Regions from separate parts of the Pseudarthrobacter sp. TRD_SC_9 genome, predicted to be linked through region 2. Evidence: riboswitches for the same ligand, from Rfam matches in the RefSeq annotation. Region 2 holds a riboswitch; each other region holds the start of a gene.
What was found. A riboswitch is a leader RNA that binds a small molecule or an ion and turns the genes downstream of it on or off. The one in region 2 is predicted to bind S-adenosylmethionine.

Region 1 (9,428 bases), 1.1 Mb from region 2:
ACGGGTACTGCATGGCCGATCCGCCACCCGGCCGCAGCCGCACCGAGGCCCAAAACCAGGGACAGCACCAGGTACCCGAGCATGGGCAGGTAGGCCCCGCTCAATGCGAGCGAGTTAAGGGTGTAGGCGACTGCGGAGAACGTGGTGAAGGATCCCAAAAGCCCGGGGCCGAGCCCGGCCCGAAGCCAGAACGAGGTGTGTGGCCGGGCCATCCATAGGGTGGTGAGGAACGCCAGGACAAAGCTGCCCGCCACATTTACCACCAGCGTTGTCCATGGGATGGTGCCCGCCTGCTCTGGAAACAGCAGGCTCAGTCCATAGCGGAGTTCGGTGCCTGCGATACCGCCGGCCGCTACCGCAAGCCATGCCTTGGGCGTTGGCCAGCGGGCGGGCATCACCCTGCCGTCCCCACCAGGCAGCCCTGATGGGGTGCATCACTGTGTACCCAGAGCGCAGAGGCAACTTCCTCGGGGAGGTCGAAATCGCGGTATTCCCCGCGGCTGCCAATTCGGACTATCAAGGCCCCGCCGAACGGTTTCCGGCCCACCACCTCAACATCGGAATCGAGGTTGATGTTTTCGGCTGCCAGATAGCGGAGCAACTCAGGGTTGTCGTCGCTGATCCGGGTGATCCGGCCGCTATGACCGGCATCGAGCTCGTTCATCAAAAGAGCCTTGGGCATCCTGACAAGTCCGTCGGCGCCGGGAATGGGATCGCCATGGGGATCCCGGTCCGGGTTGCCCAGTTTGGCCGCCATGCGCTCAATGAAAGTGTCAGAGACAGCGTGCTCCAGCTGCTCAGCTTCGTCGTGCACCTCGTCCCAGCTGTAGCCCAGCTCGCGGACCAGGTAGGTTTCGATCAGCCGGTGCCGCCGGACCATGGACAAAGCCAGCCGCAACCCTTCCCCGGTGAGGGTGATGGCGCTGTAAGGCTGGTGGTCCACCAGGCCCTGGTCCTTGAGTTTGCGGACCATCTCGGAAACCGAGGAGTTGGCTACGCCCAGCCGCTGTGCCAGCTGGGAGGACGTGATGGGCTTGTCCTGCCATTCGGTAAAGGAGTAGATAACCTTGACGTAGTCCTCGATGGACGATGACGGCGCGGTGGGTTTCACGGGATCAAGCCTACTCTTCCGGGCCTGCCATCAGGCCTTGATGGCACGCCAGGCCTGCGTTACATAGGGAAGGCCCAGCACGTCGTCGCGGGAATGTCCCAGGTGTTCGTGCAGGTACCAGTCCAGGTTGGCCAGCACTTTGGTGCGGGTGGCATCGGCAGCGGCGAGGTAGTAGCTCCTGGACTTGGTCAGCTCAACGATGTCCTGCGTGGTCAGGGCATCCTCCCAGCGGACCTGCCGGCCCTCAAGGTCCCGGAACTCGCGGCCCACGGCCGGCCGGAAATCCGGCTTGAGGACGTCGCCGGCGTGCATGATGCGGGAAAGCCGATGGACCCAGGGGACAGTGGTATCCAGCTGATTCCAGATCAGGGCAAGTGTTCCCCCCGGCCGCAGGATGCGGGCGGCCTCCGTGCTTGCCGCCACGGCATCCACCCAATGCCAGGCCTGCGCCGCACTCACGACGTCGAAAGCCAGGTCCGGCAGGCCGGTGGCTTCTGCCGGTCCAAGGCACGCCAATGCTCCCCGGCAGGACCGGTGCAGTTGGGCCAGCATGTCGGCGGAAGGATCAACAGCGGTGACCTGTAGTCCCCGTTCCAGCAGCAGGGCCGTGAATTTTCCCGTTCCTGCGCCAATGTCAACGACGTCCCGCGCCGCCGCCGGAATCAGCCAGTCAACGGCCGCCGATGGATAACCGGGCCGGACGCGGTGGTAGTGCTCGCCGCCGTCCCGGAAGCTTTGGCCAAGTTCCCGGCGTCGGCCTTGCTCCAGCTTGGGTCCGCCCCGTGCCAACGGATGTCTCCTTCGTGCTTGACTAAACTGCCAGTCCTACGAATTTACCGCAGGCCGGTGCTGCAGTTCAGTCAACGGAGCAGGGCGCTGCTCCCGCTGTGCCGGGGGTGTTGGGTGCCCAGTGCGGATAGGTGCGGGAGTCGTTAGCGGGAACCCAGCGGCCCGAATCCACCACATAGTCCCAGCCCAGCCCCGTGCTGCGGAGCGCATCAATACCGGCAACAAGGCGTTCGGCGTCCTCCAGCCGGGAACCGAGCCCGAAGCTGGCCCTCAACGAGCCCGAGGGCAGGCCAAGGCGCTTGAGCAGGGGGTGGGCGCAGAACCGGCCGTCGCGCAGCCCAACGCCATGCTCTGCGGACAGGTATGCAGCCACCAGTCCGGCGTCGTAGCCTTCCACGGAGAAATTCACGACGCCGATTGTGTCAGCGCTGTCCTCGAAGATGTGGTGAACGGTGACACCGTCGATCGCCTTCAGGCCCTGAACAAGGTGCTCCCGGATGGCAGCCTCGTGCGAGCTCACCAGCGCAGGGTCGATGGCAGCCAACACCTGGGTGGCGCGGGCAAGGGTGGCAGCGCCAAGGACGTTGGGGGAGCCGCCCTCATGCCGGGCAGGTCCTGTGGTCCAGCTGACACCATCGAGCCGGGCCTCGCTGACTGCTCCGCCGCCGGCGAGGTGAGGGGTGCCCGCGTCGAGCCAGTCCGGCCGGCCGATCAGGACGCCCGAACCGAACGGTGCGTACAGTTTGTGGCCGGAGAAGGCGAGGTAATCGACGTCGGACGTTTCAATGTCGATCCGGCGGTGCGGCGCCAGTTGCGCAGCGTCCACCACGATCCTGGCACCGTATTCGTGCGCCAGCGCGGCGAGTTCGGTGATAGGCAGGACTTCACCGGTGACGTTGGAGGCGCCGGTGACGGCAAGAAGGCTGACGTCGCCCTGGGCCAGTTCGTGCCGGAGCGCTTCGATGGTGCCGGCAATGGTGTGCCCGGCCACCACGCTGCGGTGCGGGACACCCTGCCAGGGAAGGAGGTTGGCATGGTGCTCGATGTCCAGGTACAGGACTTCGCCTACGGTCCGGCCATCCACTACCGGCAGGCAGCCAGCCAGCAGGTTCAGGGAGTCAGTAGTGTTCCGGGTAAAGATGACGGCGTCGTCGGACCGCCCTCCCAGGAAGTCGCGGACGATGTTGCGGGCATTCTCGTAGACCGAGGTGCTGATCTGCGAGGCATAGCCGGCACCCCGATGGACACTCGCGTAGTACGGCAGGATCTCGTTCAGGTAGGCCGAAACCACCGACAAGGCGGGGGCAGAGGCGCCATAGTCGAGGTTGGCATAGCGTACGTGACCGCCCTGGATCAGCGGAGCCTGGATCTCGGCGCCGGTGACGGCGGCCAGCGGGCGCGCAGCCAGGGAGTTGCTAACGGGGGAAAAGGTGACAGCAGTCATGGGTCCTCACAAACTCAGGATGCCCAATGCAGGGAATCCGCGCTTGCCGTGTCCGCTCCGGACCGGCCCGGTCGTCACCCGGGGCACCCCACCGCGAATGGAGGGTTGCCGGCCAGCAAACCGGGGTTTAGCGCTGGCACTCGTGACCTGTAAGAAGACTAGAACAACGGCCAGCCGGGTAAAAACCCCGGCTGGCCGTTGGCCGCTTTATTACCGTGTTTGTTACGGGATTTTACGAGCGCCAAGTGCCTCAGAGGAGGTCGTCGACGTCGGGATTCAGACGCTTGAGGACTTCAGAGTGCAGGATCGAGTTGGTGGCCAGCGCATTTCCACCGAACGGACCGTCTTCACCCTCCAAGGAGGTGAACCGGCCACCCGCCTCGACGACGAGCGGGACCAGAGCGGCCATGTCGTAGAGATTAAGTTCGGGTTCGCACGCGATGTCCACAGCGCCCTCGGCAACCATGCAGTAGGACCAGAAGTCACCAAAGGCCCGCGTCCTCCAGACATCCTCGGTCAGTGCCAGGAACTCGTTCAGGTTGCCGCGCTCCTTCCAGCCGCCCAGGCTCGAGTAGGACAGCGAGGCGTCCGCGAGCGTGGAAACGTTGGAGACGCGCAGCCGCGTTGCGGAAGCGAGGGAGCGGCCCATGTACGCGCCCGCTCCCTTGGCGGCCCACCAGCGCTTGCCCAGGGCCGGAGCACTAACAAGGCCTACAACGGGCTCACCATCATCAACCAGGGCAATAAGCGTGGCCCAGACCGGGACGCCACGGACAAAGTTCTTCGTCCCGTCAATGGGATCAATGATCCAGCGCCGGGAGCCGTGCCCACTGCTGCCGAACTCCTCACCCAGTACAGCGTCACGGGGCCGGGAGCGCGAAAGCTGTCCCCGGATGGCTTCTTCAGCCGCTTTGTCCGCATCCGTAACGGGTGTCAGGTCCGGCTTGGTCTCGACCTTAAGGTCCAGGGCCTTGAACCTGCTCATCGTCTGGTCATCGACCGAATCGGCCAGTACGTGGGCAAGGCGCAGGTCATCGTTGTAGCTCGAAGAGGGTTGGATCATGGTTACAAGCTACCGGCAAAATGAGGGCGAACCCGGGAGATTGCGATCGGCGGCATCAGCCGACGCTCCCCAGCTCCTTGGATTCCTGGCCCTCCAGGCGTGGGTCGACGCCCAGCAGGCGCCGTAGGGACGCCAACCGGGCGGGCCCGGATGGTCCGGCCAGGCCGGCTGCAACATAGGGGTCCAGGCCGCAATCAGTGGTGTCCCTGTGTTTGCAGCCACGGCCACACCCTTCGGTGCCGGGTTCAAGATCGGGGAAAGCGGTGAGGATGCGGTCCGGATCAACGTGGGCGAGCCCAAAGGAACGGATACCAGGAGTGTCAATGATCCAGCTCCCGGGCGGGGCGTCGGCGAGCTTTAGCGCCAACGCCGAGGACGATGTATGGCGTCCGCGGCCCGTGACCGCGTTTACGCCGCCGGTGGCGCGCTCAGCGCCCGTGAGGGCGTTGACCATGGTGGATTTGCCGACTCCGGAGTGCCCCAGCATTACCGTCACTTTGCCGTCCAGATGGGCGCGGAGTTCAGCGACTGCCCTTTTATCCAGTTTGGCTGAGAGCCCGTCATCGGATCGGGCATCGATTCCGGAGGCATCGGTGTCGGCTGTGCGGCTGATGATCACCGGGAAGTCCAGGTGCTCGTAGTTGGAGAGCAGCCCGGCAGGATCCTTGACGTCGGCTTTGGTGACCAGCAGAAGGGGGTCGATTCCGGCGTCGTAGGCGGCCACGAGGGCGCGGTCGATGAACCCGGTCCGTGGTTCTGGATTGGCGGAAGCAACCACCACTACCAGCTGGTCCGCGTTGGCCACCACGGCGCGTTCAATGGGGTCGGTATCGTCAGCGCTGCGACGCAGCAACGTGTGGCGGTCCTGGATCCTGACCAGCCGGGCCAGGGTATCCGGGAGGCCTGACACGTCGCCGACCAGCGACACGAAGTCCCCGGCCACTACGGGTGAGCGTCGGAGTTCGCGGGCGCGGGCGGCGATCACCACCCGTTCCGCGGGTAAGCCCTCCTCAACGACCGCTGTGTACCGGCCGCGGTCCACTGTGATGATCCTGCCCGTAACTGCGTCATCATAGCTGGGGCGGTCCTTGGTGCGCGGCCTGGACCCCTTCTTGCTGGGACGGATCCGTACGTCGGACTCGTCCCAGGAGTCAGTCCTTCGGGGCACCGGTGCGCCCTCCCGGGTGGCTGCTGCCGCCTTGCTGCCCGGCAGACTTGCCCAGCATATCGGCCCAAAGTTCCGGGAAGTCCGGCATGGTCTTGGCGGTGGTGCCGATGTCCTGGACTTGTACACCCTCGACAGCCAGGCCCAGGATGGCGCCTGCAGTCGCCATCCGATGGTCCGCGTAGCTTTGGACCAGTCCGCCGTGCAAGGCGGCCGGCCGGAGGACAAGTCCGTCGCTGGTTTCCTCGGCGTCGCCGCCCAGCCGGTTGATTTCCGTGACCAGGGCCTTCAGCCGGTCTGTTTCGTGACCTCGCAGGTGCGCGATGCCCGTCAGCCGCGAAGGGCTGGCTGCCAGCGCGCACAGAGCTGCCACAGTGGGTGCAAGCTCGCTGGTTTCGTCGAAGGTGCCGCCCTTGATCTCCGACCCGCCGGTCACCGTCAGGACTCCTGACTCGTACGTGACGTCCGCGCCCATGGCTGTGAGGATGCTCCGCCACATATCGCCGACCTGCGTGGTGTGTGCAGGCCAGTCCGGGATGCGGACCGTGCCACCGGTGGCCAGTGCTGCCGCCAGGAAGGGGCCTGCATTGGAAAGGTCCTGCTCAATGCGTTGGTCGAAGGCGCGGATAGGTCCCGGCGCGACGATCCAGTGGTTGGGTACTGAATCATCGACGGAAACACCTACGCTGCGCAGGGCCGTTACCGTCATGGTGATGTGGTCAAGGCTGGGCACCGGCTTGCCCACATGCTCCAGGTGAAGCCCCTCAGTAAACCTGGCGCCAACCAGGAGCAGGGCAGAAACGAACTGCGAGGACGCGCTGGCGTCAATGACAAGGTGCCCGCCACGCACCTCTCCGTCGCCCTCTACAACAAATGGCAACGACGACGGCGTTCCCCCATCAGGTGCCCCGACGGCAACTCCGAGCGCGGACAGTGCCTTGATGATCGTTCCCATGGGCCGTTCACGGGCGTGGGGATCGCCGTCGAACAGGGTTGTTCCATGACGGAGGGCAGCAAGCGGCGGAACAAACCGCATGACCGTTCCGGCCAAGCCGCAATCGATGGTGGAGGCTAGGGCGGGGGCGGAAGGGCTGAACGGTGTGATTTCCAGGTCAGGCCCAAATACGCCTTCGCCGGGGATCTCGGTGACTGTAGCGCCGAGCTGCCGTAAGGCTTCCACCATTAGCGCGGAATCCCGGGAGTGCAGCGGAGCGCGGAGACGGGATGGCCCGTCAGCCAGAGCGGCCAGGACCAGGAACCGGTTGGTCAGGGACTTGGAGCCGGGAACCTGCACCGTGGCGTCCACGGGGGCCGTTGCGAACGGCGCGGGCCAGTGGCCCTGAAGGGCAGTAGTGCTGGAAACTGAGGCAGAGCCGGACATGCGGTGTTATGCCCCCGCGACCTGGGTTGCAGCCCGGCGAACGACCTTGTCGGCCTTGCTCCACTGCTTCCCGGTGGTCTTCTTGACATCGGCGCTCAAGTGGCCTGCCGCCTTCTTCGCGTCTGCGGCCAAGTGCTCTGCGCGCCACGCAAGGCTGGGCTTGCCGTTGGTGTCTACGGCAGCCAGCAGCACGCCACCGCTCAGGGAGAGATTCTTGAGCAGCTGACGGCGCCGTGCGTTGCGGCCGTCCTTATTGCTGATGTCGGCGCTGCGCCACTCGACGAAGGTGTTGAGTGCGGAGACCAAAACAAGGATTCCGGCGGAAAGGCGTGAAAACTTGCCCAACCCGAAGAGGACGCCCGCGCCCACCTGCGTGCCGCCGATAACACGGGCAAGCGTTTTATCGCTGGTGGCGAAAGGCAGCGAATCGGAGGCCCGGCGCAGGAGCGGAGACAACTGCTGCGCGGTGTCGTCGGCGTTCTTGAGCTTATCCATGCCGGCAGCGACAAAGCTGGAGGCGAGCATGGGCCGGGCGAGAAAGCGGATTACGGACATGTTGTTCCTCCTGGCTGAACGAACCGCATCGATCGCGGCGGAATCCTTCCTAGTCTTACACTTTTGGGGAATATTTGCCCACGGCGCGGGGTTGTGGAGTTCGAAGCCGGGAACCGAAGCCGGCGGCCAAGAGACTGTGGAGCGGAGTTGGACTTTTTGACGTTGTTGAAGCCGACGGGGACGGAAGTATCAGGACCCTTGCACCTCACCACTGCGGATTTCGATCCTGGCACAGCCGCACCGGAGTACGGCCTGCGGCCCTCAAGCCGTGCCGCAGTAGACTTGGATGCGATGAGTACCTTGGATCCGGCCTCAACGGCCATGTACGAAGCTGCGGGCAGCGATGCCGGCAGCAAAGCGAGCCCGGCACCTGCCGCTCCGGACCTTCAGGAGCCCACACCGCAGGGGGAGGACGCCGTAGGGCAGGGCGAAGAAGCCGCGATTTACGGCGATTCCGGTCCGGACGTCGACGTTGCCTCCGAAACCGCCGAGGACCGTCGTGCCCGGTTTGAACGGGACGCCATGCAGTACGTGGATCAGCTCTATTCGGCTGCTATGCGGATGGCGCGGAATCCTGCGGATGCCGAAGACCTGGTGCAGGAGGCCTACACGAAGGCTTTTTCTGCGTTCCACCAGTACAAGCCCGGCACAAACCTGAAAGCCTGGCTGTACCGGATCCTCACCAATACGTACATCAACCTCTACCGCAAGCGGCAACGCGAGCCACTGCAGTCCAACTCGGACACCATTGAGGACTGGCAGTTGGCGCGTGCCGGCTCGCACACCTCCGCTGGGCTGCGGTCGGCTGAAGCGGAGGCGTTGGACCACCTTCCGGACTCTGACGTCAAGCGGGCGCTGCAGGCGATCCCCGAGGAATTCCGCCTGGCGGTCTACTTCGCGGATGTTGAGGGCTTTGCCTACAAGGAAATATCGGACATCATGAACACCCCCATCGGCACCGTCATGTCCCGGCTGCACCGCGGCCGGAAAATGCTTCGCGACATGCTCGCCGACTACGCCGCGGAACGCGGATTCAAATCAGCAGGCGGGCCCAGCAATGAGGCCGCAGGGACACAACAGGAGAATAAGAAATGAGCGACTGCCAGGGATTGGGCGATTGCGACGACACCCGGATGCAACGCATCTATGAGTACCTTGACGGGGCGCTGACCCATGAGGACTTGGGTGAGATCAAGCAGCATCTGGACGATTGCCCGGAATGCGCGGAGCAATACGACCTCGAATGCGTCATCCGCAACCTGGTCAAGAGGTCTTGCACCGAAGCTGCGCCGGAGAACCTCAAAAACGCCATCCTGGACCGTATCCACTCGATCCGCCCCGTGGAAGCCTGACCAGGCTGCCGGCCTAAAACCAAGCGCCCCGGAACCGAAGAGGTTCCAGGGCGCTTTGCTTTAAGCCGTTATCCCAAGCGTTAGCTTAGGTGTTGGGGCGCTTCCCGTGGTTCGCGCCGCCACGCTTACGGTCACGACGCTTGCGTGCTCGCTTGCTCATAGCTGGCCTCCTTAATGTTGTACTCAAAAGAGCTGCCCTCAAGTCTCCCACATCAAGCGGCGGGCTGCGAACCGCGACACCGGTGTCAGTCCCGCAATGACCAGCGGCTCTACGATGCTGGTCCCGGTGCGTGCAGGAACGAAACGGTGCCTGATACGGAGTTGGTCCGGGCCAGCAGCAGTTGGGCGTCCGGGCCGGCAATGGTCTGGAGTTTGCCACCTGCGGGGTCGTACGTCGCGTCGTCGATGACGACGTTGCCGCCGGGGGAGTTCGCCACAAGGTCGACGCCGAGGTCAGCCGGGAGCCGGACGGTCAGGTCACCGGATACCGAATTTGCGCCAAAATCCTCAGTGAAACCGAGAAGCTCGAACGTCATGTTTCCGCTGACTGTGTTGGCCCGGATATGGC
Region 2 (9,428 bases):
GTCTGGTCCAGGTGCAGGTTCCAATGCGCCGCAGCGTTGCCTTGGTGGACACCGAGGGCGGGCAAACCACCATCTTCAACGAAGCCGGCCGGCCGCTCCGGCCGGAGGACTGGCGAAAGCTGGCAGAGGCCGTCGTGGCCGGCCTCAGCGGTGAGGACGGTTATCCGCCCGGCGTGCTGGTGGGCTCCGGAAGCCTCCCACCAGGGGCGCCTGCCGATTTCTACGCTTCGCTCGTGGCACTGGCCGCAATGGCCGGGATTCCGGCCATCATCGACACCTCAGGGCCAGGTATCCTCTCAGCTGCGGCAGCCGGTGCGGACCTCCTCAAGCCCAACATCGACGAACTGCTTGAAGCTACGGGAGAAACAAACCCCGTCCCTGCCGCCCGGAGGCTCCTTGCCCTCGGCGCCCGGCGCGTGCTGGCAAGCGCCGGGGAACAGGGGATGCTCCTGTTTGATGCAGCCATGCCTGGCCAGTACCTCACGGCACGGCTTCCCAAGCCCCTGACCGGCAACCCCACAGGAGCCGGAGACGCGGCCGTGGCCGCTGCCGCCGTCCTGCTGGCCGGCGGCAATACCGACGCTGAAGCACTTCTCCGGGCAGCGACGGCCTGGTCCGCAGCCGCCGTTCTGATGCCTGCCGCCGGTGAGATATCGCCGTCGTACCGGGACTTTGAAAGTCAGCTCATTCTGTCCCGGAAGGACACCGTATGACACTGGTTAATACCCGTGAGCTGGTCCAGGATGCTGCGGCCCGTGGCACCGGACAAGGCGCGTTCAACATTATCCACCTCGAAACGCTGGAGGGTTTGGTAGCCGGTGCAGAGGCGGCCGGCCTGCCGCTGATCCTGCAGGTCTCGGAGAACTGCGTTGCTTATCACGGCGGGCTTGAACCTCTCGCTGCAGCAGCACTGGCAGTCGCCAGGGATGCGGCCGTTCCCGTGGCCGTGCATCTGGATCACGCAGAGTCCGAAGAACTGGCGGTGCAGGCGGTGGAGCTGGGGTTCGGATCGGTGATGTACGACGGCGCCAGGCTGGCATATGCGGCAAACGTCGCCGCTACCCGGCGCATCGTGGAATACGCCCACGCCAGGGGTGTCTATGTGGAGGCGGAGCTGGGCGCGATCGGCGGAAAGGACGGCGCCCACGCGCCCGGGGTGCGGACGGATCCGGCCGAAGCGGCACAGTTCGTGGCAGCTACCGGTGTGGACGCGCTCGCCGTAGCAGTTGGCTCTTCGCACGCAATGACCCGCCGCAACGCCACACTGGACCTTGCCCTGATCGCCAGGCTGCGGGACGCATCGGCGGTTCCGCTGGTGCTTCATGGCTCGTCCGGAGTGCCAGATGACGTGCTCGTGGCAGCAATTCGGGCCGGCATGACTAAAATTAATGTATCCACTCACCTCAACGGGTTCTTCACGCGCGCCGTGCGGAACTACCTTGACGGCCATCCGGACGTGGTGGACTCGCGGACGTACTTAAAAGCAGGCCGGGAAGCATTGGTGCCGGAGGCCGCACGCTTGTTAACACTCTTTGCGAAAACCACATAGTCCACACCCGGAGGTAGTGATGACACGCACCGAAAGACTCACCGCAATCCTGGATCTCCTGGCCGAATCAGGCCAGGTGGACGTAGAGGACATTGTCACGCGCCTCGGGGTCTCGCCGGCAACAGCGCGCCGCGACCTGGACAGCCTGGCCAAGCAGCGGCTCCTCAGTCGCACCAGGGGTGGGGCAACCACGGGAGTGGTGTCCTATGACCTTCCTGGCCGGTACAACAGGGACGACCACGCCCAAGCCAAACACCAGATCGCCCTTGCAGCTTCCGCACTGATCAAGCCCGGCGCAGTGATCGGACTGAGCGGCGGAACCACCAGTACTGCCCTGGCGCAGGTACTTGCCACCCGGCCGGACTTAAATACCACCTCCCAGCGGGCAACGCTGACAGTGGTCACCAATGCCATCAACATCGCCTCGCAGCTGGCCGTCCGGCCCAACATCAAGATCATGGTCACCGGCGGCATCCTCAACCCCCGCTCCTACGAGCTGGTGGGGCCATACACGGACATCATCATGGAGAAGGTAGCGCTGGATATTGCCTTCGTTGGAGTCAACGGCATCGATCCGGAGTTCGGGCCCACCATCACTGACGAGGGCGAAGCCTCCGTCAATGCCCTGATGGCCAGGCGTGCGTCAGTTTCCTACGTCCTGGCCGATTCCTCGAAGGTGAGGAAGAGGGCGTTCGCTACCATGGCCGGCTACGAATTCCGACGATTGATCACCGATGCCGGGATATCCGCCAGGGACAAGGAAGCCTTTGAGGCCGGGGGCACCGAGGTGATCCTGGCTCCCACCGACTCGGAGGAGGACTGACCCGCCTCTCCTGGCGCACCCACGCCCCCGGCATAAAGCTCCTTCAGCGAACTGCCGGAAAGAACAGGCAAGATGGGAACATGCTGGTTACGTCCCGCCGTCGGTTGCGGTTTGAAGTCTGGATTGTCCTTGGCCTCTCGCTGGGCCAGTCAGCCGTGTATTCAGTGGTCCAGTTAATGGACAAGGTGAGCCGGGCTCCCTTGGCGGAGGGAACCTCCACCCTGAACCGTTCGCAAAGCAGCCGGGAATACTTTGACCTGACCTACCAGCTGCTGGACATCATCTTCGCGCTGGTGCCGGTGGCGCTGGTGCTGTTCTTCCTGAGCTCCGAGCGGCAGGGATCTGTTGCGGGCCTGGCCCCGGGCGCTGTCTCAAGAACTGCCCCGGGCATGTCTGCCCAGCCGATTCCGGGGCTGGAGAAAGGCAATCCGCCGTCGGTATTCCGCCGGCTCGGCATGGACGCCACCAGGCCGTGGCGGGATCTCCTGCAGGGCGCCGGCCTCGCTGCGCTGATCGGGATCCCTTCGCTGGGCCTGTATGCCGCGGGCAGGGCGCTGGGAATCACCACGGCCATCATCCCCAGCGCGCTGGACGCCTACTGGTGGACCGTTCCCGTTCTGATCCTGTCTGCTCTCAGGCACGCGCTTGTTGAAGAGGTCATTGTGGTGGCGTACCTCCTGGAGCGGTTCGGCCGGTTCGGCTGGAGCGTGCCGGTGGCCATCCTGCTGAGCTCCGTGCTGCGCGGCAGCTACCATCTCTACCAGGGCTTCGGGCCGTTCATTGGCAATGTGGTGATGGGCATGATATTCGCCTGGCTATACACCAGGACCGGGCGGGTGATGCCGCTGATTGTCGCCCATGCCCTGCTGGACATCGTGGCGTTCGTCGGGTTCAGTCTGATGGGGAGCGCGATCGGGCTCGGCTGAGTTATTGACTCTGCCGTTAAACGAATTCGGCCGCCGGTTGCGGGTGGCATCATTGGCACCCGCAACAGGCGGCCGAAGCATTGGAAATGATCAGATGGTCACGGCGCCGGATGCTGTTTCGAACGTGACAGACAGGATACCGGGGGTACCGTGCGGTGCCATCCAGTCGACGGAAACGTCCTCAAGGGGCTTCTCCACCGGTTCGCCCAGCCACTCGGTGACGCGTTCGGCGGAACCGGCGATGGTGAGGCTGGACATCTTGACGCCGCTCTCGTACGCGTTGGACGGGTGCAGGCCGGGATCACCCTCCCACTTGAGCAGGTACGGCACCTGAGGATCGGCAATGAGCCCCAGGATTCCGATCTGCTTCCACACGAGTTCGCGGCCATCCGGAAACTTGCGGTTGCCGTTTACGGCCGAGCGGCCGAGCCTGGCCTCAAAAGGAGTCAGATCCTCCACTTCGACGCACCAGCCCATCCAGCCGCCGCCGGCGGCGGAGCGGGCGCGGACCGCCTGGCCAAAGGGGGCCTTGTCTGACGCAGGGTGGTCAAGCACTTCCACTACTTCAAGGTACTTGTGGCCGGCCAGCGGAAAAATCATGTTCCGGGTGCCAAAGCGGGGGTGGACTCCGCCCTTCACAGCGTCGACCCCCAGTGCAGCGGAGATGCGTTCGGTGGTGGCAGCGAGGCCATCGTGTTCACAGGCGTAAGAGACGTGATCCATGCGCATGCCTTCATCTTGGCACTTTGTGATCCGCCTCTCAGCTAAGGGTAGCCTTAGCTGCTTGCTCCTCCTGAATCTGGCATTGGGAGAAAGTTCGTCACAATTCTGGTCATCCCACTGCCTGCTTCCTACACTGGGTCCAGGTCATGAGTGCCAGCGTTTTGCCCCGGCTTGCTGGCCGGCAACCCTCCATCCGCGGTGGGGTGCCCCGGGTGAAGACCGGGCTGTCCGGCAACCGCCGGGCGGCAAGCGCGCCCCGGCCCATGAGGGGACCGGGCATTCTCCAGGAGCTTCAATGTCCAATGCATGGTCCTTCGAAACCCGCCAGATCCACGCAGGCCAGGAGCCGGACGCCGCAACCGGCGCCAGGGCACTGCCCATCTACCAGACCACCTCGTTCGTCTTCCCGTCCGCCGAGAGCGCGGCCAACCGCTTTGCCCTCAGCGAGCTTGCACCCATTTACACCCGGATCGGAAACCCCACCCAGGACGCGGTCGAACAGCGTATCGCCAGCCTGGAAGGCGGTCTTGGCGCCTTGCTGCTGAGTTCCGGCCAGGCGGCGGAAACCTTTGCCATCCTCAACGTCGCCGAGGCCGGCGATCACGTCGTGGCCAGTCCCAGCCTCTACGGCGGCACTTACAACCTCCTGGCGCACACGCTCAAGCGCTTCGGCATCTCCGTGACGTTCGTAGAGGATCCGGACAACCTGGACCAGTGGCGCGACGCCGTCCAGGACAACACCAAGCTCTTCTTCGGTGAGGTTGTGTCCAATCCCCGCCAGGACGTGTTGGACATCGAAGGTGTCGCTGCAGTGGCGCATGCCGCCGGGGTTCCGCTCATCGTGGACAACACCCTCTCCACGCCCTACCTGATCCGTCCCATCGAATGGGGCGCCGACATCGTGGTGCATTCCGCCACCAAATACCTCGGCGGGCACGGCACAGCAATCGCCGGCGTCATCGTCGATTCCGGGAACTTCGACTTCAGCAAGGATCCTGAACGCTTCCCCGGATTCAACACCCCGGACCCCAGCTACAACGGCCTGGTGTACGCCCGTGATCTCGGCGTCAACGGCATCCTCGGCGCCAACCTCTCCTACATCCTCAAGGCCCGCGTCCAATTACTCCGCGACCTCGGTTCCGCTGTGGCTCCGTTCAACGCCTTCCTCATTGCCCAGGGGCTGGAGACGCTGAGCCTGCGCGTGGAACGCCATGTCGCCAACGCCACCGCCGTGGCGAACTGGCTGGAGGCGAGGTCCGACGTCGAATCGGTCGCCTATGCCGGGCTGCCGTCCAGCCCGTGGTTCGAGCGCGGGCAGAAATACGGTCCGCGCGGAACCGGCGCAATCGTCGCCTTCAACCTTGCCGGTGGGGCCGAGGCAGGCAAGGCCTTTGTTGATGCGCTGGAGCTGCACTCCCACGTGGCAAACATCGGCGACGTACGCTCCCTGGTGATCCATCCGGCATCGACAACCCACAGCCAGCTTTCCCCGGAGCAGCAGGCCGTAGCCGGGGTGACCCCTGGACTGGTCAGGCTTTCGGTGGGCCTGGAGCACATCGACGACATCCTCGCGGACCTTGAGTCCGGCTTCAGGGCAGCCAAGGAAGCCTGAGTTCCCGCAGCGGAAAGGCGGAGCGTACGTCAAAAACGTCATACGCTTCGCCTTTTTGCTGCCGCGTTTCGTACAATCGTGGCAGGTCATGAGTGCCAGCAACAGCCCCGGCTTGCTGGCCGGCAACCCTCCTTCGCGGCGGGGTGCCCCGGGTGAAGACCTGGCCTGACGTCAGCCGACGCCAGGCAATCGCGAAGAAAAGGCTCCACTCATGACGATTACCGTCTCCCGCACTGCCGCTGCCGGCGCAGCACCCGCCGCCGGGCAGCTTGACGGGACCCTCCGTTACCACTCCATCGGCGGGCTGGACCTCGAAGGCGGAGGCCACCTCCCGGACGTCATCCTGGCTTACGAAACCTGGGGCCGGCTCAATGAGGACCGAAGCAACGCCGTCCTCATCGAGCATGCCCTGACCGGCAGCACCCACGTCACCCGGGGCGGCAGCGACGAAGAAGGCTGGTGGGAGCAGCTTGCCGGTCCCGGGGCGCCGGTTGATACGGACCGTTTCTTCGTTGTGTCGGTCAACATTGTGGGCGGTTGCTACGGATCTACGGGCCCCGCATCGCCTGCTCCGGACGGTAAACCCTGGGGTTCCCGCTTTCCGTTGATAACCCTGCGTGACAGCACCGAGGCGGAAGCCCGGTTGGCGGACCAGTTGGGGATCGATTCCTGGTACGCCGTGATTGGCGGATCCATGGGAGGCGCCCGCGCCCTGGAATGGGCAGTGACGTACCCGCAGCGGGTACAGCGCTGCGGCGTCATTTCCATCGGAGCGGCCAGCACGGCCGAACAGATCGCTTTTGCCCAGGCGCAGACGCTTGCCATCCGCCAGGATCCGCACTTCAGGGGCGGCGATTACTACAACGGTGCGCAGCCCGAAGCCGGGTTGGCTCTGGCACGCAGGATCGCCCACATCACTTACCGTTCGGCACTGGAACTTGACACCAGGTTCGGGCGGGAGGCGCAGGAGTCGGAATCTCCCCTGCAACAGCAGGCGTTGGGGGAGCGGGGCCGCTACCAGGTGGAAAGCTACCTTGACCACCAGGGAACGAAGCTGGTTAAGCGGTTCGACGCTAACAGCTACATCGTCATCACCGAATCCTTGATGAGCCACGATATCTGCCGGGGAAGGGGCGCCCTGCCGGATGTCCTGCGGCGGGTGACTGCCAAATTCTTCATTGCCACCGTGGATTCCGACCGGCTGTATTTCCCGGCGCAGTCCCAGGAACTCGCCGGGGCGCTGCCTGGCGATGTTCCGGTGCATGTCATTTCAGCGCCCATTGGGCATGACGGCTTCCTGACGGAGATTGGCCAGCTGGACCGGGAGCTCCGGAAGCATCTCTCGGCCTAAGCCGGCCCAGGCCCAAGGCGGCAGGAACGGTCCGCTAGCCCTTCATGATTTCGTCACGCTGGGCCATGTAGTCCTCCATGGCCAGTTCACCGGCACTGAACTTCGCATCCAGCTCCGCCAGCTTCCGGGCGCGGTAGCCCTGTGGAGCGGACGGAACAGCGGGAGTCGGCGGCGCAACGGGCGGCTGGGAGTCCCGTGGATTGGGCGTGGCCTGCTGTGGGGGAAGCTGTTCAGCCGCCGGCGCATCCTGCCACGCGGGAATGATGGGCGGCAGGTCCTGCCGGGGCTGGATCTGCCGGTAGGGACCTGCGAAGTAGTCCTGCTGCGTGTAGCCGTCCCGGTGCTGGGGCTGCCCGGGGGCGCCGGTGCCGGTGCCCGGGCCGCCGAATTCGCTGGGAGCGCCGGGCCCGCCGAAGTACCGCTCGTTCCGGCCCTTGGTGGAGCGCCGGTACCAGCGCATCAGGAACGGGATCAGGATGGACAGGATAATAATCCAGAAAAACAGGGAACTCACGGTGCCTGACCTCTCATCGGTGTACTCCCAGTTTAGTCCCGCAGAACTATTCCGGAGCCTTTCAGCGGTGAGCCACCTCGTCGGTTCCCTTCGGGCCTTCCCCCGAACCCAGGGGAACACCCGGACCAAAGACCGGGCCCGGCGTCGGGCGTTTTGCGCTGATGCCGTCACCGGAGGAACGGTTCCGTAGCCTCCGGACCACCCATGGGACAAAGTACTCCCTGGCCCAGACGAGGTCATTGGAACGGGCTTCCCGCCAGCTGCGCGGTGGCAGCGGCTTCGGTGCCAGCGGCTCCAGCGAGTGCTGGACGTTCAGCGAATCCAGCACCATGGCCGCAATAGTGTGGTGGCCCAAGGGGGAGAAGTGCAGCCGGTCGGCGTCCCACATCTGCGGATCGGCCAACTGGCGCAGTGACCACATATCGGCAATGACTGCGTCGTGGCGCGCGGCGACGGTGCGCAGGTTCTCGTTATAAATCGCCACCTTGCTGCGGACCCGGCTCAACACCGATGATCCGGTGTCGGGGCCATTGAACAGGACCACGGTGGCGCCGGTCGTGGCCAGGATTTGCACCACCGAGTCCAGCTTCGCGGCCAGGGCGTCAGGATCGCCGCCGGGCCGGATGAGGTCGTTCCCGCCGGCAGAAACCGTCACCAGATCCGGCTTCAGCGCGAGACAGGGCGCCAGCTGCTGGTCCACAATCTGCTGCAGCAGGCGCCCGCGGACAGCCAGGTTTGCGTAGGCGAAGTCTTCATGGCCCCTGCTGAGTTCCTCTGCCACACGATCGGCCCAGCCGCGATACGCTCCGGGCCGGGAAGGGTCGGGATCGCCGATCCCTTCCGTAAAGGAATCCCCGAGGGCAACGTAGCGGCCCCAGGGATGGGTTGGGATGGCTTCCAAATCACTCACGCCCCTATCCTGCCTTCTACACTTCAAGCTACGCCACCGTAGGTTGTTACCGGCGGGTAACTGTAAGAATGGGAACCATGACAAACGCCCACGTATTTCCTGATCCAGTTGTTGTGTGGTCCCAGCCGGAGGCGGACCGCGCAGGGAAGCCCCTGCTGGTGCTGCTGCACGGTTATGGTGCCAATGAACACGACTTGCTGAGCCTCGTGGACATGCTTCCCGCCGGGTTCGCCGTCGCCTCAGTGCGGGCGCCCATAGCCATGGGCGCAGGATTTACCTGGTTCCCGTTGACAGGCAACGTGGACTACTCGTTAGACGCAGTGAAAAAGGCAACAGAGCACGTGCAGGACTGGCTGGATACTGTCAGGGGCAACCACCCCTCAGTGACCCTGCTCGGATTCTCGATGGGCATGGCCATGGCCACCACGCTGCTGCGCTTCCGGCCCACAAACTATGCCGCCGTCGTCGGACTTTCCGGGTTCGTGGTGAATGCAGGCGGGGATACTGACTTCCACGACGACCAACTGGACGGAAGGGTGCCATTATTCTGGGGCCGGGACCAGCAGGATCCGGTGATCACGCCGGACAAGATCGAATACACCATGGGCTGGGTCCGGAACCACGTAAAGCTCACCAAAGTGCTGTACACCGGCATGTGGCACGGCATCAACCAGCAGGAAATCGGCCACGTGTCGGAGTTCCTCACACACGAGGTCCTGAAACCCTGACGACGGCGGCCCGGCAGGGGAGGCAGTGCCTTCTCCGCCGGGATGACGGGTCAGTCCGCGGCGGGAGCGGTGACACGCACCGTCCGGCCGTTGACAGTGACGGTATCGCCGTCGTGCAGCTGACGGCCGCGCCGCTCATCGATCTCGCCGTTGACCTTCACCAGCCCGTTTTTTATCAGCTCGGCCGCTTCCACGCCGTCTTCCACCAGGTCAGCCAGCTTCAGCAGTTGGCCAAGCCGGATCATATTGTCCCGCAGAGGAATTTCTTCAGTCGTGTTTACTTCGTTGGTGT
Region 3 (9,428 bases), 1.8 Mb from region 2:
CCAGCGCATCAGGATCGATGACCTGCTCCAGCGCAGCTATGACACCGCGGTTCAGGATGAGCGCCGGCCGGACGTTGCCGAAGTGTTGGGTTCATGGTCCGTGGACGGCTCCTTCTCCGCTGCCGCGCTGGGTTCCGCGGGACTGCCGATCCACTGACCCGATGTGGCGCAGGCGACTGGATGCCGCCTGCGCCTCATCGACCGCTACAAGCTAGCTAGTTCTGGACACCGGCTTCCAGCTCACCGGACATGGGGCCAACCTTCTCCTTTTTCTCCTTCTTTTCTTTCTTGGGTTTTTCCGGCCCGGGGGAGGAGACCAGATCACCTACCTGGATTCCACGGCCGTTGGTGCATATGAAAACCCGCCCGAACTTATTAGGGTCAGCGCCGAGGCAGGCACCGGTCCAGCCCCATTGGTGGGCGTCGTCGTTGATCCGTATCCAGGAGGCCCCGGCGTCATCAGAGCGGAAGAATCCGCGAGTGCCGTCGACAACCCCGTTGAGGTAGATGACCATATGGCGGGCACCTTTGGCTGCCTTGCCGAAGGCCACCTGGTCAGCCGAGGAGACTCCGCTGGAAACCTGCCGGTAGGAGACGCCGGCATCCGTGGATCGCCAGAGGCCGCCGCCCGCAGCGGATAGCCAAACATTCCCTGCGCGGTCCGTCACGGTTTCCAGCACACCGGACCCGGTTGGGAGGCCGCTCTGGGTTGCGGAGAATGAGGTGCCGCCATCGCTGCTGGCATAGGCAGTTCCGGTGGCGGAATCGAACGCATAGAAGCGGGCCGGATCAACCCTGTCCGCTACCACTTCCAGGCCGCGGGGCAGCCCCGCTACCGCGGACCAGGACGCTCCAAGATCGGCGGACCGGAAGGCCGGTTGGCCTGTAGTCGACCACACCACTGCGGAGCCGTCTGCTGCCGGCACAACATGGCCCGGATCCGTGATGCCGACGGGCTCGGTGGGGAACGGCTGCCAGCTGTCGCCGCCGTCGAGTGTGTACGCGCCGCGATGATCACCCCAACCGGAACGAACCAGGAAACCTTCGCGGAGGTGAGCGTATTCGATGGAAGTTGAGGTGCCGAAGATGGGGTTTGGATCCATTCCGCCGGGAGGAACTTCCGTGAGGCTGGTGTGGCGATACGTCCCGATGTCTCCCAGCGCGCTGTAGAGGGGCGCGGAAGCCCAGGTGGGGCTGGCGACGTCGAGCACCGCTGTCTCTTCAAGTCCTTGGGCCCGTACGGACCAGGTAGTGGATAGGCCCTTCTCCGCGTCGGTGGCGTTGTCCGTCCCGAAGATGGTGGCTCCGGTGCCGAACAGCACGCGGTCCGGATTGAAGGGGTCAATTTCCAAATCGCCGATCATCCAGCCCAGCTTGGGTTCGCCATGCCAATTTAGGAACGGCGAGGCAGATGTGTCCATGACCTTTTTCTCGGTGATGGAAGTCCAGGTCTGCCCGCCATCCACGCTCCGGAAGATGTCATCCACCGGACCCCAGCGGCCCATGGTGGCGGTCATGACGGTTCCGGGGTTGCTTGCATCCACGGCCAGCCCGGCGTAACCGAACCCTTCTTCGGTGCCGCTGTTCGGCCGGAGCGGGGTGATGTCCGTCCAAGCCGGATCCTGCGTATCGAACTTCCACACGGCGCCATCGTTCATGACATACGGGCCGGGCAGATCGCCGTAGGTCACATAGAAGTTTCCGTCAGCACCGAGTTGGCCGTGGTGGGCGTAGAACCCGGTGGGCTGGCCGGGCAGCAACTGCCATGACTGCCCGCCGTCCTTGCTGCTGTAGATACCCCCGGACTTGTCGGCAGCACCGACATAGATTTCGGTGGGCCCGCCGTCTTCTGCCGGAGCGCCAAACTCGAGGAAGGCGATCCCGATCCCGGGATCACCCTGGACGGGGAAGGGCTCGTGCTTCAACCAGCTCTGGCCAGCGTCCGTGCTCCGCCATAAGCCGTCGTTACGGGTACCCAGATAGAGGATGTTGTTATCGCCGGGATCAACCATGAGCCGTTCGCCCATGGAACGCCCGTCCTCATTGCCACCGGCCTTGAACGGCAGATCCACGCGGCTGAATGAACCGCCTCTGTCCGCTGAGCGGAAGAGTGCCGCATTCCCCGCCCATGGCTGCGTGTAGGTTCCGCCCAGTACGTAAAGGTTGTCCGGGTCCACGGGGTCGGACGCAAGCGCTTCGATTCCGGTGTGGTTCCAGTCGTCCCAGCCGATGAAGTCCATCAGTGGCTTCCAGCGTTGCTGGTCCTTATCCCACCGGTAGGCTCCGCCGATGTCTGAGCGGGCATAGGCAAGCCCTGGCTCTGTGTCGCTATAAACGATTCCGGGGACAAATCCTCCACCTACAATTTCCGCGTTGGACCAGGCATATGCAGGGGTTTTTGGGTCATCAGGCCGTTCCGGCGGCGCGGCTGATGCGGCAGGTCCGTTGAGCAGCGCGGCAACGAGTCCTCCCGCCGTGAGGAGGGTTGCGGTTCTTCGGGCAGCGGACATTTCCTACACTCCTTTGTGATTGATTCGCCGCACGCCAAGCCCCGCCAAGGCGAGGCCCTGGTAATCGGATGTGGCGCGCGTCACCACCCTAGTCGAATCGATTCGATATGGGAATGCCTGCTCGTCGCCCTATGAGACCCTCGTAGAGAACGTCTGTGCTGAAGCGGTCCCGTCCGCGGGCGGGGAGAAGATGCCCACGATTCCAGGCGACGGTTTATCGCACCAAATGGATAAACGGCCCTCAATCTCTACCTGAGGGTAGGAAACTTCGACCAAATAACTCATGCATGATATTTTTTAACCATGACGCAACAAACTGCTGAACATGTTGGAGTGCTCCTGCGCAACGCCCGCAGTGAGAAGGGCTGGACTCAGGGCCAACTGGCTGCCGAGCTCGGAACCAGCCAGAGCGCCATCGCCAGGATGGAACAAGGCAAGCAGAACCTCAGCCTGAAAATGATCCAGCGGCTGGAGAGCATCTTTGGCCGGAGCATCGTCAAGGTGGGCCGGCCGCAGATGACGCACCTGCGGGTGGAAGGCGGGCACACCCTCTCCGGCGCTGTGGATGTCAACAGCAGCAAAAACGCCGGTGTAGCGCTCCTGTGTGCCAGCTTGATCAACCGGGGCACCACCATCTTGCGCCGGCTCGCCCGCATCGAGGAAGTCAACCGCATCGTCGAGGTGCTCAGCAGCATCGGCGTAGAGTGCACCTGGTTGAATGACACCGACCTTCAGCTCCGCCGTCCGGCTGTTCTCGACCTGGCCTCGATGGATGTGGAAGCCGCCCGCCGCACCCGCAGCGTCATCATGCTGCTGGGTCCGCTGCTCGACGAATCGGACCGGTACCAGCTCCCGTACGCCGGCGGCTGTGACCTGGGCACCCGCACCGTTGAGCCGCACATGCAGGCTCTTCGCCAGTTCGGGCTCGCAGTGGAAGCAGCATCAGGCTTCTACTCGGTCCAGGCTCCCAAGGACGATTCCCTGGATCGTTCCTTTGTACTGACCGAACGTGGCGATACCGTGACGGAAAACGCCATCATGGCAGCGGCGCACCGCCGTGGCACCACAGTCATCCGCAACGCCAGCCCCAACTACATGGTCCAGGACCTCTGCTTCTACCTGCAGATGCTCGGCGTCCAGATCGATGGCGTGGGCACCACCACCCTGAAGATCACCGGCAAGTCCAGGATCGACGTCGACATCGAGTATTTCCCGTCGGAAGACCCCATCGAGGCCATGAGCCTGATCACCGCGGGAATCGTCACGCACTCGGAAGTAACCATCCGCCGCGTGCCCATCGAATTTATGGAAATTGAACTGTCCATCCTGGAACAGATGGGCCAAAAGCTCGTGGTGTCCGGGGAGTACATGGCCCGGAACGGCCGTACGCGACTGGTGGACGTCACTACCGTCCCCTCCAAGCTGCGCGCACCGGAGGACAAGATCCACCCCATGCCGTTCCCCGGCCTTAATATAGACAACCTGCCGTTCTTCGCCGTGATCGCGGGCAATGCGCAGGGCCAGACCATGATCCACGACTGGGTCTACGAGAACCGTGCCATCTACCTCACGGAACTGAACAAGCTCGGCGCCCAGGTGCAACTGCTGGATCCGCACCGCATTTACATCAACGGGCCCACCAAATGGCGCGCCGCAGAGGTTGGCTGCCCGCCTGCCCTTCGCCCGGCTGCCTGCCTGTTGCTGGCCATGCTGGCCGCGCGTGGCGTGTCCGAGCTGAGGAACATCTACGTCATTGAACGCGGCTACGAGGACCTGGCGGAGCGACTGAACACCATCGGGGCGAAGATCGAGTACTTCCAGGACTAATCCCGCATTGACGCTGGTAGCACAATGGAAGCATGCGTACTTTCGGCGTCGAGGAAGAGCTCCTGATCGTAGACCCGCAGACGGGGGAGCCGCTGGCCCTTGCGGATGCGATGCTGTCCGGGCGCTCCATAACGCCCTCCTCGGGTCCAGCCCCTGAACCGGAGGCAGCCGATGCCAGTGAGGTGGCGGAGGACGACCATCAGCTTGGCCTGAGTGCCGAACTCAAGCTGGAGCAGATCGAGACGCAGACCCGGCCAGGCCTGACCTACGAGGAACTGCTGCTCCAGATCAGGGCAGGCCGCGCCATGGCAGACGAGGCCGCACAACGGCACGGGGCAAGGGTGGCGGCACTCGCTACCTCACCGCTCGCCTCTACCAGCCACACGACGCCGGATCCCCGGTATGCGCGCATGCTGGAACGCTTCGGGCTGACCGCCCAGGAACAGCTGACGTGCGGCTTCCACGTGCACACCTTCATCGAATCCCCCGAGGAGGGTGTGGCGGTGCTGGACCGGATCCGCGACAAGCTCGCTGTGCTGACAGCAATAAGCGCCAATTCGCCTTTCTGGAACGGCGCCGAGACCGGCTTCGAAAGCTACCGCACCCAGGCCTGGTACCGGTGGCCGTCATCCGGACCGTCCGCCATCCATGGAAGCCTGACCGCTTACCGCCGGCTGGTAACCCGCCTGATGGAAACGGGCGTGGTCATGGACGAGGGCATGATCTACTTCGAGGCGCGGCTTTCCCGCAACCACCCTACGGTGGAGGTGCGGGCGCCCGACGTCTGCCTGCGCTCCGCGGATGCCGCACTGATCGCCGTGCTGGTCCGTGCACTCGTGGAGACCGCAGCGCGGGAATGGCGGAGCGGCGTAGACCCGCTCCCTGTGCCCACCGTGCTGCTGAGGATGGCTGCCTGGCAGGCAAGCAATGTGGGAATTAAGGGTGATCTCCTGGACTTTGGGACCTTCCGTCCCGCCCCGGCAAGCGACGTCGTCAATGCCCTGGTGGAGTACGTAGAGCCGGTCCTGGAGGACCAAGGTGAGCTTGGCCTGGTGAGGCGCGGTATCCAGGACATCCTGAACCGCGGGACTGGTTCCACCGAGCAGCGCGCTGCACGGGACCGGGCACTGGAACGCGACGATCCGGACGACGCCGGGCTCGGGGCCGTGGTGCGGCAGGCCGTGAGGCTCACCATGCTGGAGGCTGACACCGTTGACGTGGACGAGGAAGCCGCGCCGGAGCTGCTGCGCGTCCGGCGCGTCCCCGATCCGCCGAATCCGGGCAGCCACTCGAGGTTGGCTTTCTAGTGGCGGCGACGTACGCGTTCCGTGCGGAATTGTGGCAGTACCCGGGCGAAGCCGGCTGGCATTTCCTCACCCTGCCGCCCGAAGCTGCGAAGCAGATCAGGGAGGAAAGCGCAGGCCGTCGGAAGGGATTCGGCTCGATCAAGGTCATGGCAGAAGCCTCCGGCCTGACTTGGCAGACGTCCATTTTTCCCGATGCCAAGAGCAGCTCCTACCTGCTGCCGGTGAAAAAAGCCGTCCGGATCGCCGCCGGTCTGATGGCCGGAGACGAGGTGGACATCAGCCTCACCATTGAGGATGAGGATGAGGTGGTCCGCGGCGCAGGCAGTTTCAGGTACCCGGCCGGGTCCGGACCCCGCTAGATCTGCTTGAGTGCCTGCTCCAGGTCAGCCAGCAGGTCCTCGGGATCTTCCAGCCCCACGGAGAGCCGCACTACGCCGTCGCTCAACCCGATTGCCGCCCTGCCTTCCGGGCCCATGGCCCGGTGGGTAGTGGTCGCCGGATGGGTGATCAGCGACTTCGCGTCGCCCAGGTTGTTGGAGATGTCAATGATCTTCAAGGCGTCCAACAGCGCGAAGGCGGCGTCCTTGCCGGAGCGGCCGCCCGCCGTCGAAAGCTCCAGCGTGAGGACCGTTCCGCCGGCCTTCATCTGCCGCGCCGCGAGCTGGTGCTGCGGGTGGGACTTGAGAAGCGGGTACTTGACCCAGCTGACGGCCGGCTGCTGCTCCAGCCATTCAGCCAGGCGCAGCGCCGTGGCGGAGGAATGGTTGACCCGCAGCGCCATGGTTTCCAGGCCCTTGGTGAGCACCCACGCGTTGAACGAGGACAGCGATGGGCCCGTGTGCCGCATCAGCTGCTTGACCGGGCCGTCGATGAATTCCTTGGTCCCGAGGATGGCGCCGCCCATGACGCGGCCCTGGCCGTCAATGTGCTTGGTGCCGGAGTAGACCACTACGTCCGCGCCCAGCTCGCCGCAACGCTGCAGCAGGGGTGTGGCAAAAACATTGTCGACGACGACTGTGGCCCCCGCCGCGTGCGCCAGTTCGCTGACGGCTGCGATGTCCACAATCTCCTGCATGGGATTGGAGGGGGATTCGAAGAAGACGGCGGTGGTGGGCACGGACAGGGCCTGGCGCCACTGCTCCAGATCCGGTCCGTCAACGAATACCGTCTCTACACCCCAGCGCGGCAGGATTTCGTTCAGGATGACAAAGCAGGAGCCAAAAAGGGAACGCGCCGCAACGACGCGGTCTCCGGCAGCCAGCAGGGCACCCAGGGCGGTGAAGACCGCCGACATGCCTGACGCCGTCGCAAAGCATGCCTCGGTGCCTTCGAGCAGCCGGAGGCGTTCCTGGAAGGTGGCCACGGAGGGGTTGCCGTAGCGCGAGTAGACGAACCGTTCGTCCTCACCGGTGAACGCCCGTTCGGCCGCCGCCGCGGATTCATAGACAAAACCTGAGTTGAGGAATACCGGCTCGGTGGTTTCCTGGAACATCGTGCGGTCAAGTCCGCCCCGCACGGCCTGGGTGTCCGGGCTCCAGCCGGCCGCGTCCTGATTGAAAGCCATTTACGCCGTTCCGAGGTTGGTGGGCAGTCCGCGGTTCTTCCAGCCGTTGACCGTGCGCTCGCCGTAGCGGTCAGGCTCGCCTTCGAACCCTTCCAGGACGTTATAGGAAGTGAACCCGACCTGCGCGGCGGCGCTGGCTGCTGCTGCCGATCGGACGCCGGAGCGGCACAGGAAAACAAGTTCGACGCCGGCCTCCTCCGGGGCAAGTTGCTGCAGTTCGCTGATGAACTCCGGATTGGGGATACCACCGGCGAAGGTCCACTGGATGAAGATGGGATCGTTCTCCGTGGACTTGGTGTCCGGAATGCCGATGTGTGCCCACTCGCCTTCCGTGCGGACGTCCACCAGGACGGCGCCGGCCTCGAGTTTGGCCCACGCCTCCTGCGGTGTGAGATCGCCTGCGTGGCTCATGCGTGGCCACCGCCGGCAATGTCCGCTTCGCTGAAGTCCCCAGCGCCCAGCTGATCCACAGCGGTGGCGACGGCGGCATCCGCGCTGGCGATCGCTACTGGCAGCAGCAGAGCCTGGGCTACGATCACGCTGGCGCCGTTCCACGTGGCGGCTGGGCTGCCATGCAATACGTAACCTTCGGCAAGCGCGGCGGAAATGCGTTCACAGAAGGCACGGTCGTCCGGGCCGGTGATCAACCGGTAGGCGAGCTTTTCCTCAGCCTTTTGAACGGAATTTTGGTCAGGGGCAGGTGCGTCAGACATGACGGATCTCCTTCTCTCGCGCTTGCAGCTCGAATGGTCGATATGCCGAGTATTCACCTGAGGCACCCCGCCGCGAAAGGGAGGGTTGCCGACCGGACAGTCAGGGCTTGGCACCGGTACTCATTACTCACCAAAAAACGTAACACTCCGCCGCACGCCGGACCGCCCGGACGTCGTCATGTTGCGTAACCGTCGGGGAGTTGAACGGCTGGGGATCCCCGTGGAAGGCAAACCACGAGGGCCTGAACCCGGCGCAATACCGGCCTCAGGCCCTCGCGGCTCGGGCGGTTTATTCGGGTATTCCAACCATCGGGCCCAGCAGCCGGGAGCTAAGGATGAGAACTCCTACCAGCAGGAAACCGCTCCTACTCTCCTACTGCCTAGGCTGATTTTTGGAGGTTGGTCTTGGGCCCGGTTGTCCGGTTCGTTGCAGCCATTGGTGTACTCCGGTTTCGCTGAGGTGTGCGTTGACGTTGCGCGGTTGCACGTTGCTCTTGGACAGGCTGGGCCCATGAAAGCCGGCCCTGGGGAGAGGCTGGTGCTCAGTGTTCCTGAGTTTTGTGATGTGTTGCTCGAGTTGCCTGCGGAACTCAATCTCCGATCGGCCTTCGGTTTCAGATAGTTCCTGGACCAGGTTCTCAGCGGTGGAGAGGACAGCCCGTCCTGTTGAGGTAAGACGGATGTTGGCACTTCGCCCGTCTGCTGCAGGTTCCCTGGCAAGAAACCCGAGCCCTTGAAGGCGCTGGAGGACTTTGCCCAGGCTTTGCCGGCTCACGCAGAGGAGTTCCGCCATATCTGTTGCAGTGGCCGGTTCAAGTTCTGCCACTGCCTCCAGGACATCCAGCGCCCCTTTGGTGAGCTTAAGGCGGGCAAGCTGGCGGTTAAGCCTGCGCTCGGTGAGCCGTGCTGCGATGCCCACCAGTCGGTGGGTGGCCCACTGCTCCGGCCAAGGGCGGGGCGCATTCATGTGCCGCGGACCACCGGCGGGAACTGGCGATTCCGGATCCGGGGACAGCCCCGCAGGGTTGCGGGGCTGTTCCGGAATCCTGTCCTGCCCGCTCACGGGTTCTGGACGTTGTCCTTGGCGTCGACGGCGCGGTGTTTGACGTCGGCGGCAGCGTCCTGGCTTTCGGCCTTGACGTTCTCCACGCCCTCGGCAGCACTGGTCTTCAGCCGGTCCATAGCTTCCTGGGCCGGCTCTTTCAGATCCTGAACCATGTCCTTGGCCACGTCGGTGACCTTTTCAGCCAGGGGCTGAGCAGCGGTTTTGAGTTGGTCCGCTGCTTCGCGCTCTTTCTGGCTGGCCGGGATCAGGGCAGAGATGAGCATCCCGGCACCGAAGGCGACCAGGCCGGCGGCCAACGGGTTGCCCTGGGCCTGCGCCCTGGCCTGGGCGGGTGCGTCGGAGATTGCCGTGCCGGCGTCGGAAATTCTGGCGGATACGTTCTCCTTGGCTCCGTGAAGGCTGTCGCCTGTGCTGCTCAGAGCGTCGCCCGCATGGGTTGTG

Region 1: linked by a shared signal. The riboswitch ahead of ACWA13_RS11925 (aminotransferase class V-fold PLP-dependent enzyme) and the one ahead of ACWA13_RS06705 (bifunctional o-acetylhomoserine/o-acetylserine sulfhydrylase) in region 2 are both predicted to bind S-adenosylmethionine.
Region 3: linked by a shared signal. The riboswitch ahead of ACWA13_RS16525 (DUF1737 domain-containing protein) and the one ahead of ACWA13_RS06705 (bifunctional o-acetylhomoserine/o-acetylserine sulfhydrylase) in region 2 are both predicted to bind S-adenosylmethionine.

Annotation. Positions count from the first base shown of each region.
Region 1 covers NZ_CM143956.1:2,552,129-2,561,556, reverse strand. Annotated here, with positions in the region: gene ACWA13_RS11940 (fluoride efflux transporter FluC) at 1-395, opposite strand, end outside; gene ACWA13_RS11935 (metal-dependent transcriptional regulator) at 395-1,111, opposite strand; gene ACWA13_RS11930 (class I SAM-dependent methyltransferase) at 1,142-1,900, opposite strand; gene ACWA13_RS11925 (aminotransferase class V-fold PLP-dependent enzyme) at 1,968-3,344, opposite strand; SAM riboswitch class IV at 3,379-3,492, opposite strand; gene hisN (histidinol-phosphatase) at 3,595-4,407, opposite strand; gene rsgA (ribosome small subunit-dependent GTPase A) at 4,463-5,575, opposite strand; gene aroA (3-phosphoshikimate 1-carboxyvinyltransferase) at 5,559-6,953, opposite strand; gene ACWA13_RS11905 (DoxX family protein) at 6,960-7,508, opposite strand; gene ACWA13_RS11900 (sigma-70 family RNA polymerase sigma factor) at 7,800-8,603, shown strand; gene rsrA (mycothiol system anti-sigma-R factor) at 8,600-8,860, shown strand; gene ACWA13_RS11890 (50S ribosomal protein bL37) at 8,946-9,020, opposite strand; gene ACWA13_RS11885 (DUF4097 family beta strand repeat-containing protein) at 9,130-9,428, opposite strand, start outside.
Region 2 covers NZ_CM143956.1:1,427,472-1,436,899, forward strand. Annotated here, with positions in the region: gene ACWA13_RS06680 (1-phosphofructokinase family hexose kinase) at 1-713, shown strand, start outside; gene ACWA13_RS06685 (class II fructose-bisphosphate aldolase) at 710-1,549, shown strand; gene ACWA13_RS06690 (DeoR/GlpR family DNA-binding transcription regulator) at 1,569-2,372, shown strand; gene ACWA13_RS06695 (CPBP family intramembrane glutamic endopeptidase) at 2,453-3,298, shown strand; gene ACWA13_RS06700 (VOC family protein) at 3,389-4,027, opposite strand; SAM riboswitch class IV at 4,164-4,279, shown strand; gene ACWA13_RS06705 (bifunctional o-acetylhomoserine/o-acetylserine sulfhydrylase) at 4,317-5,633, shown strand; SAM riboswitch class IV at 5,718-5,831, shown strand; gene metX (homoserine O-acetyltransferase MetX) at 5,845-6,984, shown strand; gene ACWA13_RS06715 (hypothetical protein) at 7,019-7,498, opposite strand; gene ACWA13_RS06720 (SGNH/GDSL hydrolase family protein) at 7,560-8,408, opposite strand; gene ACWA13_RS06725 (alpha/beta hydrolase) at 8,486-9,136, shown strand; gene ACWA13_RS06730 (RNA-binding S4 domain-containing protein) at 9,187-9,428, opposite strand, start outside.
Region 3 covers NZ_CM143956.1:3,513,855-3,523,282, reverse strand. Annotated here, with positions in the region: gene ACWA13_RS16560 (Gfo/Idh/MocA family protein) at 1-157, shown strand, start outside; gene ACWA13_RS16555 (sialidase family protein) at 216-2,510, opposite strand; gene ACWA13_RS16550 (UDP-N-acetylglucosamine 1-carboxyvinyltransferase) at 2,814-4,337, shown strand; gene ACWA13_RS16545 (glutamate--cysteine ligase 2) at 4,370-5,644, shown strand; gene ACWA13_RS16540 (DUF1905 domain-containing protein) at 5,644-6,003, shown strand; gene ACWA13_RS16535 (O-succinylhomoserine sulfhydrylase) at 6,000-7,208, opposite strand; gene ACWA13_RS16530 (rhodanese-like domain-containing protein) at 7,209-7,619, opposite strand; gene ACWA13_RS16525 (DUF1737 domain-containing protein) at 7,616-7,921, opposite strand; SAM riboswitch class IV at 7,935-8,049, opposite strand; gene ACWA13_RS16520 (MarR family winged helix-turn-helix transcriptional regulator) at 8,295-8,984, opposite strand; gene ACWA13_RS16515 (DUF3618 domain-containing protein) at 8,981-9,428, opposite strand, start outside.